Regions from separate parts of the Cronobacter turicensis genome, predicted to be linked through region 2. Evidence: predicted binding sites of a transcription regulator. Region 2 holds the regulator's gene; each other region holds the start of a gene.
The links. Region 2 encodes PurR, which represses purine synthesis genes. Its sites were predicted from a motif close to CANGCAAACGTTTGCNTG; they were not measured.
Positions count from the first base shown of each region.

Region 1: the regulator PurR is predicted to act here: its motif matches at 2,116-2,133, upstream of AB8W27_RS00185 (NCS2 family protein).
Region 3: the regulator PurR is predicted to act here: its motif matches at 1,928-1,945, upstream of aroL (shikimate kinase AroL).

Region 1 is NZ_CP165997.1:39,894-43,958, forward strand. Features, by position in the region: gene AB8W27_RS00180 (AsmA family protein) at 1-543, opposite strand, end outside; gene AB8W27_RS00185 (NCS2 family protein) at 665-2,065, opposite strand; gene AB8W27_RS00190 (fimbrial protein) at 2,293-2,871, opposite strand; gene AB8W27_RS00195 (fimbrial protein) at 3,379-3,927, opposite strand.
Region 2 is NZ_CP165997.1:2,289,557-2,293,621, reverse strand. Features, by position in the region: gene punC (purine nucleoside transporter PunC) at 1-481, opposite strand, end outside; gene punR (DNA-binding transcriptional activator PunR) at 593-1,504, shown strand; gene purR (HTH-type transcriptional repressor PurR) at 1,523-2,548, opposite strand; gene AB8W27_RS10955 (YnhF family membrane protein) at 2,841-2,930, shown strand; gene AB8W27_RS10950 (MFS transporter) at 3,196-4,065, shown strand, end outside.
Region 3 is NZ_CP165997.1:3,327,838-3,331,902, forward strand. Features, by position in the region: gene AB8W27_RS15940 (AroM family protein) at 52-729, opposite strand; gene yaiA (protein YaiA) at 983-1,174, opposite strand; gene aroL (shikimate kinase AroL) at 1,228-1,752, opposite strand; gene AB8W27_RS15955 (DUF2076 domain-containing protein) at 2,114-2,887, shown strand; gene AB8W27_RS15960 (YaiI/YqxD family protein) at 2,884-3,339, opposite strand; gene AB8W27_RS15965 (DUF421 domain-containing protein) at 3,339-3,794, opposite strand; gene AB8W27_RS15970 (hypothetical protein) at 3,804-4,065, opposite strand, start outside.

The DNA.
Region 1 (4,065 bases), 2.1 Mb from region 2:
GCTGGCAGGCATCCCGTTTAGCGTCAACGAGCCTGCGCTCAGGGCGATATCTGCCTTGCTGCCAAGGATTTTCCCGGCTTCCGGCAGCCACGGGCTGATACCACCATTAACGCGCTGCGCGCTGAGATCCCAGCCGGTTTTCGGGCTGTTAAACGCCATATCGCTTAACTGAAGCCGGTCGGCGCGAAACGGCAGCGGGGCGGTGGAAGGGGATAAATTCAGCGTGCCCTTGTAGAGCAAAATGGTATCGACGTGCATCGGCTCGGTGACCTGGCGGCTGCTCAGGCCGATCTCCACCTTTTGCGCCACCAGCGTGGCGGGCTGGCCGCTGCGCCCGAACGTGACGTTTTTTAGCACCAGATGCGAAGGCGCGGAGAAGCTATGGTCCATTTCATCAAAGGTGATGTGGTAACCGCTGTGCTGGTTTACCCAGCCGGTGAGCCAGCCTGCGCCCCAGCGCGTCTGTAATAACACATAGAGCGCGAGCAGAATCAGCAGAACGGCGGCGATCAGCGCAATGATGAGCTTTCCGAGAAATTTCATTGTCTTCCATCCTGTGAACTTCCGATGATGGATTTATGCACTATTCGGGCGAATTGCTCAAGGCGGGGATTGTCAACGGAGGTGTCAGCGATGGCGGCGCGGCGCCGCCATCGGCAGGGGATCAGTCGTTGGACTGTTTTTCCGGCGGGAAAATCAGATTCAGCACAATGGCGGTAATGCCGCCCGCGGCGATGCCGGAGGAGAGCAGGTTTTTTACCCAGTCCGGCGCGAATTGCAGGATCAGCGGCTGCTGCGAGACGCCGAGGCCCACCGCCAGCGAGAGCGCGATGATCATGATCGCGCGGCGGTTTAACGGCTCGCGGGAGACAATACGCACGCCGGAGGCGGCGATGGTGCCAAACATTACAATTGTCGCCCCGCCCAGCACCGGCTCAGGAATATGCTGAACAAAACCGCTCACGGCCGGGAACAGGCCGAGCGCAATCAGCATCAGCGCCACCACAAAACCCACATAGCGGCTGGCGACGCCGGTCAGCTGGATCACGCCGTTGTTTTGTCCGAAGCAGGAGTTCGGGAAAGTGTTAAACACGGCGGAGACAAACGAGTTCAGGCCGTTCGCCAGCACGCCGCCTTTCAGGCGTTTCATATACAGCGGGCCGGAGACCGGCTGTTCGGAGACGTCAGAAGTGGCGGTGATATCGCCGATGGTTTCCAGCGACGTGATCATAAAGACCAGCATCAGCGGCAACAGCAGGTTCCAGTCGATGCCAAGCCCGTAATGCAGCGGCGTCGGGATCATGATCAGCGCACTTTGCGCAGGCGCCGCGGCGTGCGGCAGCATGTCCATCGCCCAGGCCAGCAGATAACCCACCGCCATCGCAATCACCAGCGAGGCGACGCGCAGGTACGGGTTACGCTGGCGGTTAAGCAGAATAATTACCGCCAGCACTGCGCCTGCCAGCAGCAGGTTTTTCGGCGCGCCGAAAGTGTGATCGCTCATCGCGGCATAGCCGCCGCCAATCGACGTCAACCCGACCTGAATCAGCGACAGGCCGATGATCATCACTACCACGCCAGAGACCAGCGGCGTGATAATGCGGCGCGCCAGGTGCAGAACGCGTGAAATGACCATTTCAGTGCAGCTTGCCAGCATCAGCGTGCCGAACAGCGCGGCCATCATGGTGGGCACGTCCGCGCCGCCGGTTTTCAGCGCGGTACCGCCCATAATAAGCGGCGCCACGAAGTTAAAGCTGGTGCCCTGAATAGACAGCAGCCCGGAGCCGACCGGCCCCCAGGCTTTAATCTGAATAATCGATGCCACGCCGGAAGCAAACAGCGACATGCTGATAATGTGCTGCGTGTCCTGCGCGGGCAGCCCCAGAGCCTGACAAATCAGCAGCGCAGGCGTAATCACCGCCACGAACATCGCCAGAAGATGCTGGCAGGCGGCAAACAGCGTTTGCGGCAGGGGCGGCCGGTCTTCCAGACGGTAAATCAGTTCGCTATTCTGCGCGGGCGCAACCGTTTGCGCATTTTCAGACTCAAGGGTGTTAACGGACATCGACAGATTCCCACGGTGGAAAAGCGGACATTCTAGCGAAGTGAAAATCAAAAGCAAACGATTGCAAAAAGTGAAGAAGCCGCCGGTTACGGGACTCCTCCACTTGGGCCTCTTTTTGTCGTTACATCCTTTTACAGGACATTGACACCGGCATCTTCTCTGGTCGTTATTCGTTAATCTTTACAGGAGAATAATGACAGCCAGAGAACAGGTGTTGTGTGGAGCAGTTATAAACGTTCAATCTGGAACGTAACATTACCTGCTACCGAACCGGCTTTAACCTTCTGGCCTTTTAACTTAACCAGTTGTAACCCAATGGTTTCAGCGGCTGAATTGGATTTTCCTGGCAGGTTGTAAATATCGCTAACGTCTAAAGGCGTCGCATTGACATTAAAAAAGCCGATGCCCACACCTTCTGCTGCATCTTCACCTGCCAGAGTATTAGCAAATGAAGTGCCTTCCGCATTGTCATAAATGCCGACAAATCTTACAGCGATTTTACCTTCATAAATCTCTTTGTCACATTGGCTCATTGAACCACCGTTGGCCTGGCTAATGCTTGAAACGTCAAACCTTACGGGGACAGCTGACGTTGCATTTGAACCCTGTTCAACCAGATCATTCTCAGAGGTATTAAGGCTAATGACATTATTGAGAATGGAAATCTGACAAAACTGGCTTCCGCTATTGTTGACGGTTCCTTCAATATTAAGCGTTGCGGGTATATCTGGAGTTACCATTGCAGCGTGCGCCATACTGGTTATGAAGCAACTCGCTACAGCTATGCTTACTAAATTACTTTTCATAATATTTCCTTACGCATTGAATGACGTGCTTAACGAGAAATTATCAGGCGTGTTTAGATGCTTTTGGCGAATTGCCTTCTCTTTATTGGCCTGCGATTATACTTCAATGAAGGATGCAATTGAGAAAATGCAATATGCCTGCATAAGAATAATGTAAAAAGTTCCATTAATACAATGATGGTTTTGTGTTTATAATCGTAGTTGTGTTTCATTAACTCATTTTATTATCATAATGTATGGTTTTAGACTTTTATGATAATAGCGTGCCAATATTACTCTGGGAGTTGGGTTGGTTATATCTGATCAATGGCCTCTTCATCTGCCTGAGTTGGCAGGCTGTCCGTGTCGCCACTATATTTCAAAGCGCAGAGCTACCGTTTATTATAAATAGATATGTTACTTATGGTTTTATATAGGGTATTACAAATAGGGAGTTTAAACACTCCCTTGTCATTCAGCTATGATTTACCCGGATTTACGCAGAAAGCGGGTAGAGGTATCTTTTCGTTAAAGGCGCTCAACATCAATGGTAAGCACGCCATGTACGGTCCCAGCGGTCGCAACTTTGCCATTCAGTTTTACCACCTGAAAACCAATACCCTGAGCACGATTTTGTGAAGCTAAAACGACGGTATGATTAATATCAATGGGACGTCCCTCGTCATCGAAAAGACCAATGGCCACACCTTGTGCAGCACTGTCACCTTCACTGGCGTTTGCCAGGGCTTTACCTTCTATACTATCCGCGACGCCAACAAACTTATAAGAGAATCGACCCTCTTTCAGCTGAGAGACGCACGCTTCATTGCCTTGAATGGTTAAAGGAACGAATGTCATGTTATTGGCTACCTCACCCAGATTAATGAGGTTTGAGATATCACCGCGAAGATAAATTGCGCTTGCCTTGGCGCTAATATTACATAAAGCATCGGCATCGGCTACTACAGCGCCGCTAATTGAGAGCGTAGCGGATTGATCTTCGGTCGACGCTTCAGCACAGAATGAAGAAGCCAGCAATAAGGCAGGGAAAACCAGGCAAGTAAGCTTTTTTTTCATGTTTATGTTCTCTGACATGATTTAAAAAAGGTAATTAGTGATATGAATTATTCACCATAAATATGAATACTCCTTTAAGAGCGGCCAGCCAGACATGCAATCTTTTTCTGGCAGCAATATCACCATATTCATCACGTT
Region 2 (4,065 bases):
CCTGCCAGGAAAAGTGGTTCAGGATCCAGCTGCCCAGCAGCGGCGCCAGCGCCGGAGAAAGGCCGACCAGCGGCATGATGGTCGCGAAAATGCGGCGCGCCTGCTGCGCCGGGTAGCGGTCGGTCACCAGCGCCTGCCAGCTCACCGCGGCGGAGCAGACCCCCACGGCCTGAATAAAGCGCAGCGCCAGCAGCGCGCCTGCGCTCTCTACCCAGACGGTGCCAAGGCAGGCGAGGGCGAAAATCCCCAGCCCCGCCAGCAGTACCGGACGGCGGCCAAAACGGTCAGAGAGGGGGCCCCAGACCAGCTGCGCCAGCGCGAATCCCGCCAGAAACAGGCTCAGCGAGGCGCTGATGGCCGATGGCGCCGTGTGTAAGTCCGCCTCGATAACGGCGAACGCGGGCAGGTACATATCGGTCGCCAGAAAGCCGAGCACGCTCAGCCCGGCCAGCCAGCAAAGAAATCCTTTATCAGGTCGCATCACAATGACTCACTTCTTAATACGCGAAAGAGCCCGGAGTGTACGGAGTGCAAACCGGCTTGTGAAACGCTAATATTTGCCGTTTCCATTCAAAAATTTTGCAGGCAGAAAATGTGGTCTGAATATTCTCTGGAAGTCGTCGACGCCGTCGCGCGCACTGGCAGCTTCACCGCGGCGGCGGCGGAACTGCACCGCGTGCCTTCTGCCGTGAGCTATACGGTGCGTCAGCTTGAGGAATGGCTCGCGGTGTCGCTCTTTGAGCGACGCCATCGCGATGTGGTGCTGACGCCTGCGGGCGCCTGGTTTTTACGCGAGGGGCGTTCTGTTATCAAAAAAATGATGATCACCCGTCAGCAGTGCCAGCAGATAGCCAACGGCTGGCGCGGGCAGCTTTCCATCGCGGTGGACAATATCGTGCGGCCTGAGCGCACCCGCCAGCTGGTGCTCGATTTCTACCGGCACTTTTCCGATGTCGAGTTGCAGGTGTCGCAGGAGGTGTTTAACGGCGTCTGGGATGCGCTGGCGGATGGGCGCGTGGAACTTGCCATCGGCGCCACGCAGGCGATCCCGGTGGGCGGGCGGTTCGCGTTCCGCGATATGGGCATGCTGAGCTGGCGCTGCGTGGTGGCGCATCATCATCCGCTGGCGCAGCATGAAGGCGCGCTAAGCGATGACAGGCTGCGTGATTACCCGTCGCTGGTGCTGGAAGATACCTCGCGATCGCTGCCCAAACGCATCACCTGGCTGCTGGATAACCAGCGACGCGTGGTGGTGCCGGACTGGCACTGCGCCGCTGATGCGCTTAGCGAAGGGCTCTGTATCGGCATGGTGCCGACGCATTTCGCCAAGCCATGGCTGGATCGCGAAGAGTGGCGCGCGCTGACGCTGGAAAACCCGTTCCCGGACGCCGCCTGCTGCCTGACGTGGCGACAAAGCGACGCCTCGCCCGCGCTGCGCTGGCTGCTTGATTATCTGGGGGACAGTGAAACGCTGAACAAGGAGTGGCTGCGGGAGCCGCAGTGATACGGCTCCCGGAAGGGATTAACGACGATAGTCGCGGAACGGGCCGTCCGCCACCGAGCGGCGTTCGATAAGGCGCGGGTGCACCTCGATGGTCTGCGACTCTTCGCGTTTGTTAACGATGCGATCGAGCAGCATATTGAACGCGGTCTGGCCCAGCGTCTCTTTCGGCTGATGGATTGTCGTCAGCGCCGGGCTGAAGAAGCGGGCGTTGCGTACGTTATCGTAGCCGATAATCGAAATATCCTGCGGCACGCGCAGGCCCATCTCATCGGCCGCGCAGATAGCGCCCATCGCCATGATATCGCCGCCGCAGAAGACGGCGGTAGGGCGCTGCGGCTGCGAGAGGATCTGCTGCATCGCGCGATAACCGGATTCCGGTTCGAAATCGCCCTGCACGATCCAGTTCTCCGGCACCTTGATGGCCGCTTCTTCCAGCGCTTTCATGAAGCCGGAAAAACGCCCGACGCCGGTGTTGCGCTCAAGCTGCCCCGGGATCACGCCGATATCGCGATGGCCGCGCTCGATAAGATAACGCCCCGCGAGATAACCGCCCTGGAACGCGTTATCGATAACCGAGTCGGTGAAATCCGCTTTAGCTTCGCCCCAGTCCATCACCACCATCGGGATATGACGGTACTCTTCGAGCGTGGACAGCAGCGGCTCCGGGTATTCCGAACACATCACCAGCAGGCCGTCGACGCGCTTTTGCGCCATCATCGACAGATACGCGCGCTGTTTTTCCAGATTGTTATGCGCATTACCGAGGATCAGCGTATAGCCTTTTGCAAAGCAGCTGTTTTCTACAGCTTCGATGATTTCTGCAAAGTAGGGCGCTTCGCTACTGGTCGCCAGCAGCCCGATAGATTTGGTGTGGTTCACCTTCAGGCTGCGCGCCACGGCGCTTGGCGAATAATGTAATTCTTTGATAGCCGCCCATACCGCGTTGCGCGTCTCTTCCGCCACAAAACGGGTTTTGTTAATTACATGTGAGACTGTTGTTGTGGAAACGTTGGCTCGCTTCGCGACGTCTTTAATTGTTGCCATTAATAATCACTCCAGACCCCTGGCTGAGCCCTGCAAAATCACGGGTTAATCGTTTGCCTGTACACACCCCTGTTTGCCACGAGGGGACGTGCGGCATGCCGGGAAACGCGACATTTATCGTGAGGAGGGGTCGATGGCCGGTACCGAATAAAGTAGCGACGAATTTTGGCTTATCTTTATCGAAAGGGGAAGAGGGAAAACGCATATCTGGTTAAATGTCGCAGGATTTTTCGGCCCGTTTATGCAAAAATGCGCACTACCTGATTTTTATGGGGTCTTTAAGGAGAATACCATGAGTACCGATCTGAAATTTTCGCTGGTCACTACCCTTGTTGTGCTGGGTCTTATTGTGGCGGGCGCTTTTACCGCCATCCTGCATTAAGCGCCAGGCGGGAGTGCGCCTGCGTTCTCCCGCTTTCTTATACCATTCCTGCGCTTAAACGCCTTTCGCTCGCCGTTCCCTTTCTTTTTCACGCTATTTCCTTATGATTCGCTAATAACAATTTTTGCGTGTTCTTTAACACTCGCGCAATAATATTTTGCTGTTTTTGTCACTTATCTTTTCCGACTGAAAGTGCCATCCTTTCTGCATCCTGCTGTAACGTCGGGCATTCCCCGGCGCTGTTGTACAATTTCTGGAGCAATGAATGAAAGTCAATTTCCCGTTACTGGCACTGGCGATTGGTGCTTTTGGCATTGGCACGACCGAGTTTTCCCCGATGGGGCTGTTGCCGGTAATAGCGAACGGCGTCAACGTCTCGATTCCGGCCGCCGGTATGCTGATAAGCGCTTACGCGGTTGGCGTGATGGTGGGGGCGCCGTTGATGACGCTCCTGTTGTCGCACCGCGCACGACGCAGCGCGCTGATTTTCCTGATGGCGATTTTTACGCTCGGCAACGTGCTCTCGGCGCTGGCGCCGGATTACATGACGCTGATGGCCTCGCGTATTCTCACCAGCCTTAACCACGGCGCGTTTTTCGGGCTCGGCTCGGTCGTGGCGGCAAGCGTGGTGCCGAAGCATAAACAGGCGAGCGCCGTCGCGACGATGTTTATGGGGCTGACCATCGCCAATATCGGCGGGGTGCCGGCGGCGACCTGGCTTGGCGAAACTATTGGCTGGCGGATGTCGTTCCTGGCGACCGCGGGCCTTGGGCTGGTGGCGATGGCGAGCCTCTGGCTCTCCCTGCCGAAAGGCGGCGGCGGCGAGCGTCCGGATGTGAAAAGCGAACTCGCGGTGCTGATGCGCCCGCAGGTAGTGAGCGCGCTGCTGACCACGGTGCTCGGAGCGGGCGCGATGTTCACGCTCTATACCTATATCGCGCCGGTGCTGCACCATATCACTGACGCCAGCGCGGCGTTCGTCACCGCCATGCTGGTGCTGATAGGCGTAGGGTTTTCCATCGGCAACTATCTGGGCGGCCGCCTCGCGGACCGCTCGGTGAGCGGCACCCTGAAGGGGTTCCTGATGCTGCTTATCATCATCATGGCGGCGATCCCGTGGTTGGCGCAGACGGAA
Region 3 (4,065 bases), 1.0 Mb from region 2:
AACAATATAGAGGGCCAGCCTGAGCGCTGTCACGCAAATTGTGCGAGGCGCTCAGATAAGCAGTTCGGAAGCGAGTCGCGCCACCAGGACGTTACTGAGCAGCACCGGCACATCGAGCGCCTTTTGCAGCAGATCGCGGTGTTTTTGATGAAAGCCAAGGCAGTCGAGCAGAAGAACATCCGCCCCGCGGGTCAGCAGATCGCGCCCGGCGCCGACCAGTTCCTCTTCCGTGCCGTAAAACGGATTGGCGAGCGAGTAAAGCGGCGGGTTTTCCAGCACCTGCCATTTCCGGGTCTGTGTCGCCATCAGCTCCGGAACAGGGACTATCACGCCCACCTGATGCCCGTCGACAATCGACGAGACCAGCGGTGGAATAATACGATCCGGCTCCAGCAGAATGGCGTTGCGCGCACGCAGACCGCTGAAGCGCTGCGTACTCATCAGTAAAATCACGTCATAGCCCTGGTTATCCAGCACTTCAATAACGCTTTGCAGCGCCCTTTCGGTTTTGGCTTTTGAGACCGTCGCTTTTTCACCGTCGGACAGCATAGTGATAAGCGTCTCTTCCTGGCCCGTTACGCCATAATCTTCCATCGCCTCGGCGCGCGACAGTTTCCCCATCAGGCTGATATGGGTAATTTGCTGCTCATCAATATGTTCGGTTAACAACGGCAGTACCTCGCTGACAGGTACTACACCGAGGGTAAGTATGGCCAGAGTCGCACGCATGTTAATCGCCTTGGTTTACAGCCTCTCAAAGAGTTAACGACACTTTTCGCTGAATACTTGAGCGAAAACGGAAGATGAATCAAAAAGCGTAGCAGCTTACGCATACAGCAGGAAAAGCCTGCCGCAAGCTACCGAAAAATAATCATAACGTATCGTTAACATTAGCTTTGGATAAAAGGTGTGATGCAAAGCGGCAGCTACTCATTTTCGGAGTGGCGGTAAGCGCAACGCCTGCGCCTGCCGCCGGTCGCGGTCAGGATTTGTCCGGATCTTCGTAACGACGCTTGGCGTCCAGCGCTTCCTGTTCGGTAGGGTGTTCGCTGATAAGTGAATCGGGCTCGGGGTGATCGGCGCGCAGTTGATAACTGGTGACGGTCTTACCCGGTACGCCTTTCTCAACAGGCACCACGCGCGCCTCGCGCGGATAAGGGGGTCTGGTCGGCATAGCTCTTCCTTAATTTATCGGGGAGGAGCGTTAAGTATAGACAATCCCGTCACTTAGCTGGCATGGGCGACGTGTAGCGCGTCAATAATGCGAGAAACAATCACCGCGGGCGCGTCGGCGGCGTCAATCACGTGGTGGGCGCATTCGCGATAAAGCGCGTCGCGTACCGCCAGCACATCGGCAATTTCTTCCGTCACCGGCTTGCCGGTGAGCGTCGGGCGCTGGCCCGCTTCCGGGAACGCTTCAAGACGCTGCGCCAGAACCTCGACGGGCACGTTGAGATAAATCACGATACCATGCGCACGCATGAACTCGCGGTTTTCGTCACGCAACACCATGCCGCCGCCGGTCGCGACCACCGTTGCGGGCGCGGTAACCGCCTGCAACGCCTCGCTTTCACGATCGCGAAAACCCGGCCAGCCTTCTTTCTCCACCACCTCGGCGACCGTCATCTGCGTCTGCTCCAGCAGCCAGCGGTCGGTATCGGCAAAGCCGTATGCCAGCGCGCGTGCCAGCGCCTCGCCGGTAGTGGTTTTTCCGCAGCCGCGCGCGCCGACTAAATAAATGGGTTGATTCATGGATGGATTACCTCACCTTTCGCGCAAGGCGAAAGGGTTTGACAGCAGGCCGTAAGCCGTGAGTTTAACAATAAACTAGTACACAAGACAGGCGTAAATTTAAAATTACAAAAAGGTTAAAAATGAATGGCGGCCCGCGCCGCGCAACCCTTCTTCTGTCTTAAGGGTGTAAAGCCACGCTACCACTGGCGAGAATTCGCCAGGCGCGCCCACCATACTTGAAAGCACCCGGCGAACACAACCCCACCGTTCGCCGCACCCGGTTACATATTTCTTATTTCCTTTACGCGCCGGATATTTACAAGCGGCGATTTTTCTCCAGACTTAACTATTGACGCGTTCAATGACAGAGGGATGAATCATGCAATCTGAAGAGCAACGTCTGATTGACGGGCTTTTTGACCGACTCAAAGCCGCCGGTGAAAACAGCGCGCCGCGCGACGCGGACGCCGAACGCTGGATTGAGCAGCATATGCGCAACCAGCCTGGCGCCGCTTATTACATGGCGCAGACCCTGCTTATCCAGGAAGCGGCCATGAAACAGCTGAATGGCCGTATTCAGGCGCTCGAAGCCGAAGTGGCGCAGTTGAAACATTCAGCAAGCCGTCAGCAGAGCAGCGGCGGTTTCCTGGCGGGCCTGTTCGGCGGCAACAAGAGCGAGCCGGAAGCCCCGCGCCCGCAGGCCACACCGCGCGGCTCCGACCCTATTCCCGGCGCGCAGCAGTACCAGAGCGCACCGCAGGCGGGCTACGCGCCGCAGGCCGCGCCGGGTCAGTACAATAACGCTCCTCGCGGCGGCGGCTTTATGGCTGGTGCCTTACAGACCGCCGCGGGTGTGGCGGGCGGCGTGGTGCTCGGCAATATGCTGACCAGCATGTTCAGCCACAGCCAGCCGGAGGAGATCGTCAATATCATTAACGAACCGGCGCAACCGGCGGATAACAGCCCGGTAAACGCCGTTGAGGATTACAACCAGGCCGATGACAGCCAGTTCCTGAACCAGGACGCCGGGCTGCAACAGGACAACGGCAACGACTACGTGCCTGCCAGCAGCGACGAGGACTGGAATAACGATTTCGCCGGCGATGACTTTGGCGGCGACGATTTCGGCGGCGACGACGACAACTGGGTTTAAGCCTGACGCTTTTGGCCGCTGAGCCACTTATCAAGTTCAGCGGCGAATTGCTGGCGGTCGCGCTGGCTCAGGGCGTCCGGACCGCCGGTCTGGATGCCGCTGGCGCGCAGCGTATCCATAAAATCGCGCATCGTCAGGCGTTCGCGAATGGTGGCTTCGCTGTAGCGCTCGCCGCGCGGATTGAGCGCCACGGCGCCTTTCGCTATCACTTCCGCCGCGAGCGGAATATCTGCCGTCACCACCAGATCCCCCGGCTCGCAGCAACGCACGATTTCGTTATCCGCGACGTCAAACCCCGCTGGCACCTGGCGGGCGCGGATAAACTTTGACGGCGGCACGCGCAGCGGCTGGTTCGCCACCAGAATCACCGGCGTTTCGGTGCGCTCGGCGGCGCGGAACAGCACTTCTTTAATCACTTTCGGACACGCATCGGCATCCACCCAGACTGGCATTACGACTCCTGATTGTCGGCGGGAATAATGGAGATTTTGCCATTTTTCTCAAGGATGGCGAATTTTATCTCCTCCAGCCGGTCGATCCCCTGGCTGGTGCGGGCCGAGCTTAAAATATCGTCCCGCGAGATCCCCGCTTTCTTCATACGCGTGGTCAGCAGGCGGCCATTCTCCACCAGAATTAGCGGCGATCCGTCGAGCAGCAGATCGAGACGCGGAAACGCGTTTTTCACATAGCTCAGCAGAATATCGAGCACGATAAGCGTAATGATGGTGATTGCCGCCCCCGTAAACGAAAAGTCATTGCCGAGCAGCGCCTGTTGGGTCGCCTCGCTGATGATTAACAGCAGCACGAAATCAAACGAGTTCATCTCCAGCAACGTGCGGCGACCGGCGATTTTCAGCACCACCAGCAGCAGAAAGTACATGCCTGCGGCGCGCAATACGCTGTCCATTATGTTCTCCTACGGATAAACCCACTGGGTCAGATGCACCGGCGACGCGCCTTCCAGCGTCACGGTGGAGGTTAAGCGCCCGGCCGACTGCGGCTGCGTCACTATCCAGACGGCGTGGGCGCCATCGGGCGTCGGCGCGAAGGTGAGCGTCAGCGTGTGCTGCCCGGTATGGGTCACCACCGGCTGCGGCTGAAGCGTTTGCAGCACGAAGCGATCGGCAAAATCGCCGCCAAACGCCAGCGTGACTGGCTGATTTTTAGGCCCCTGAATG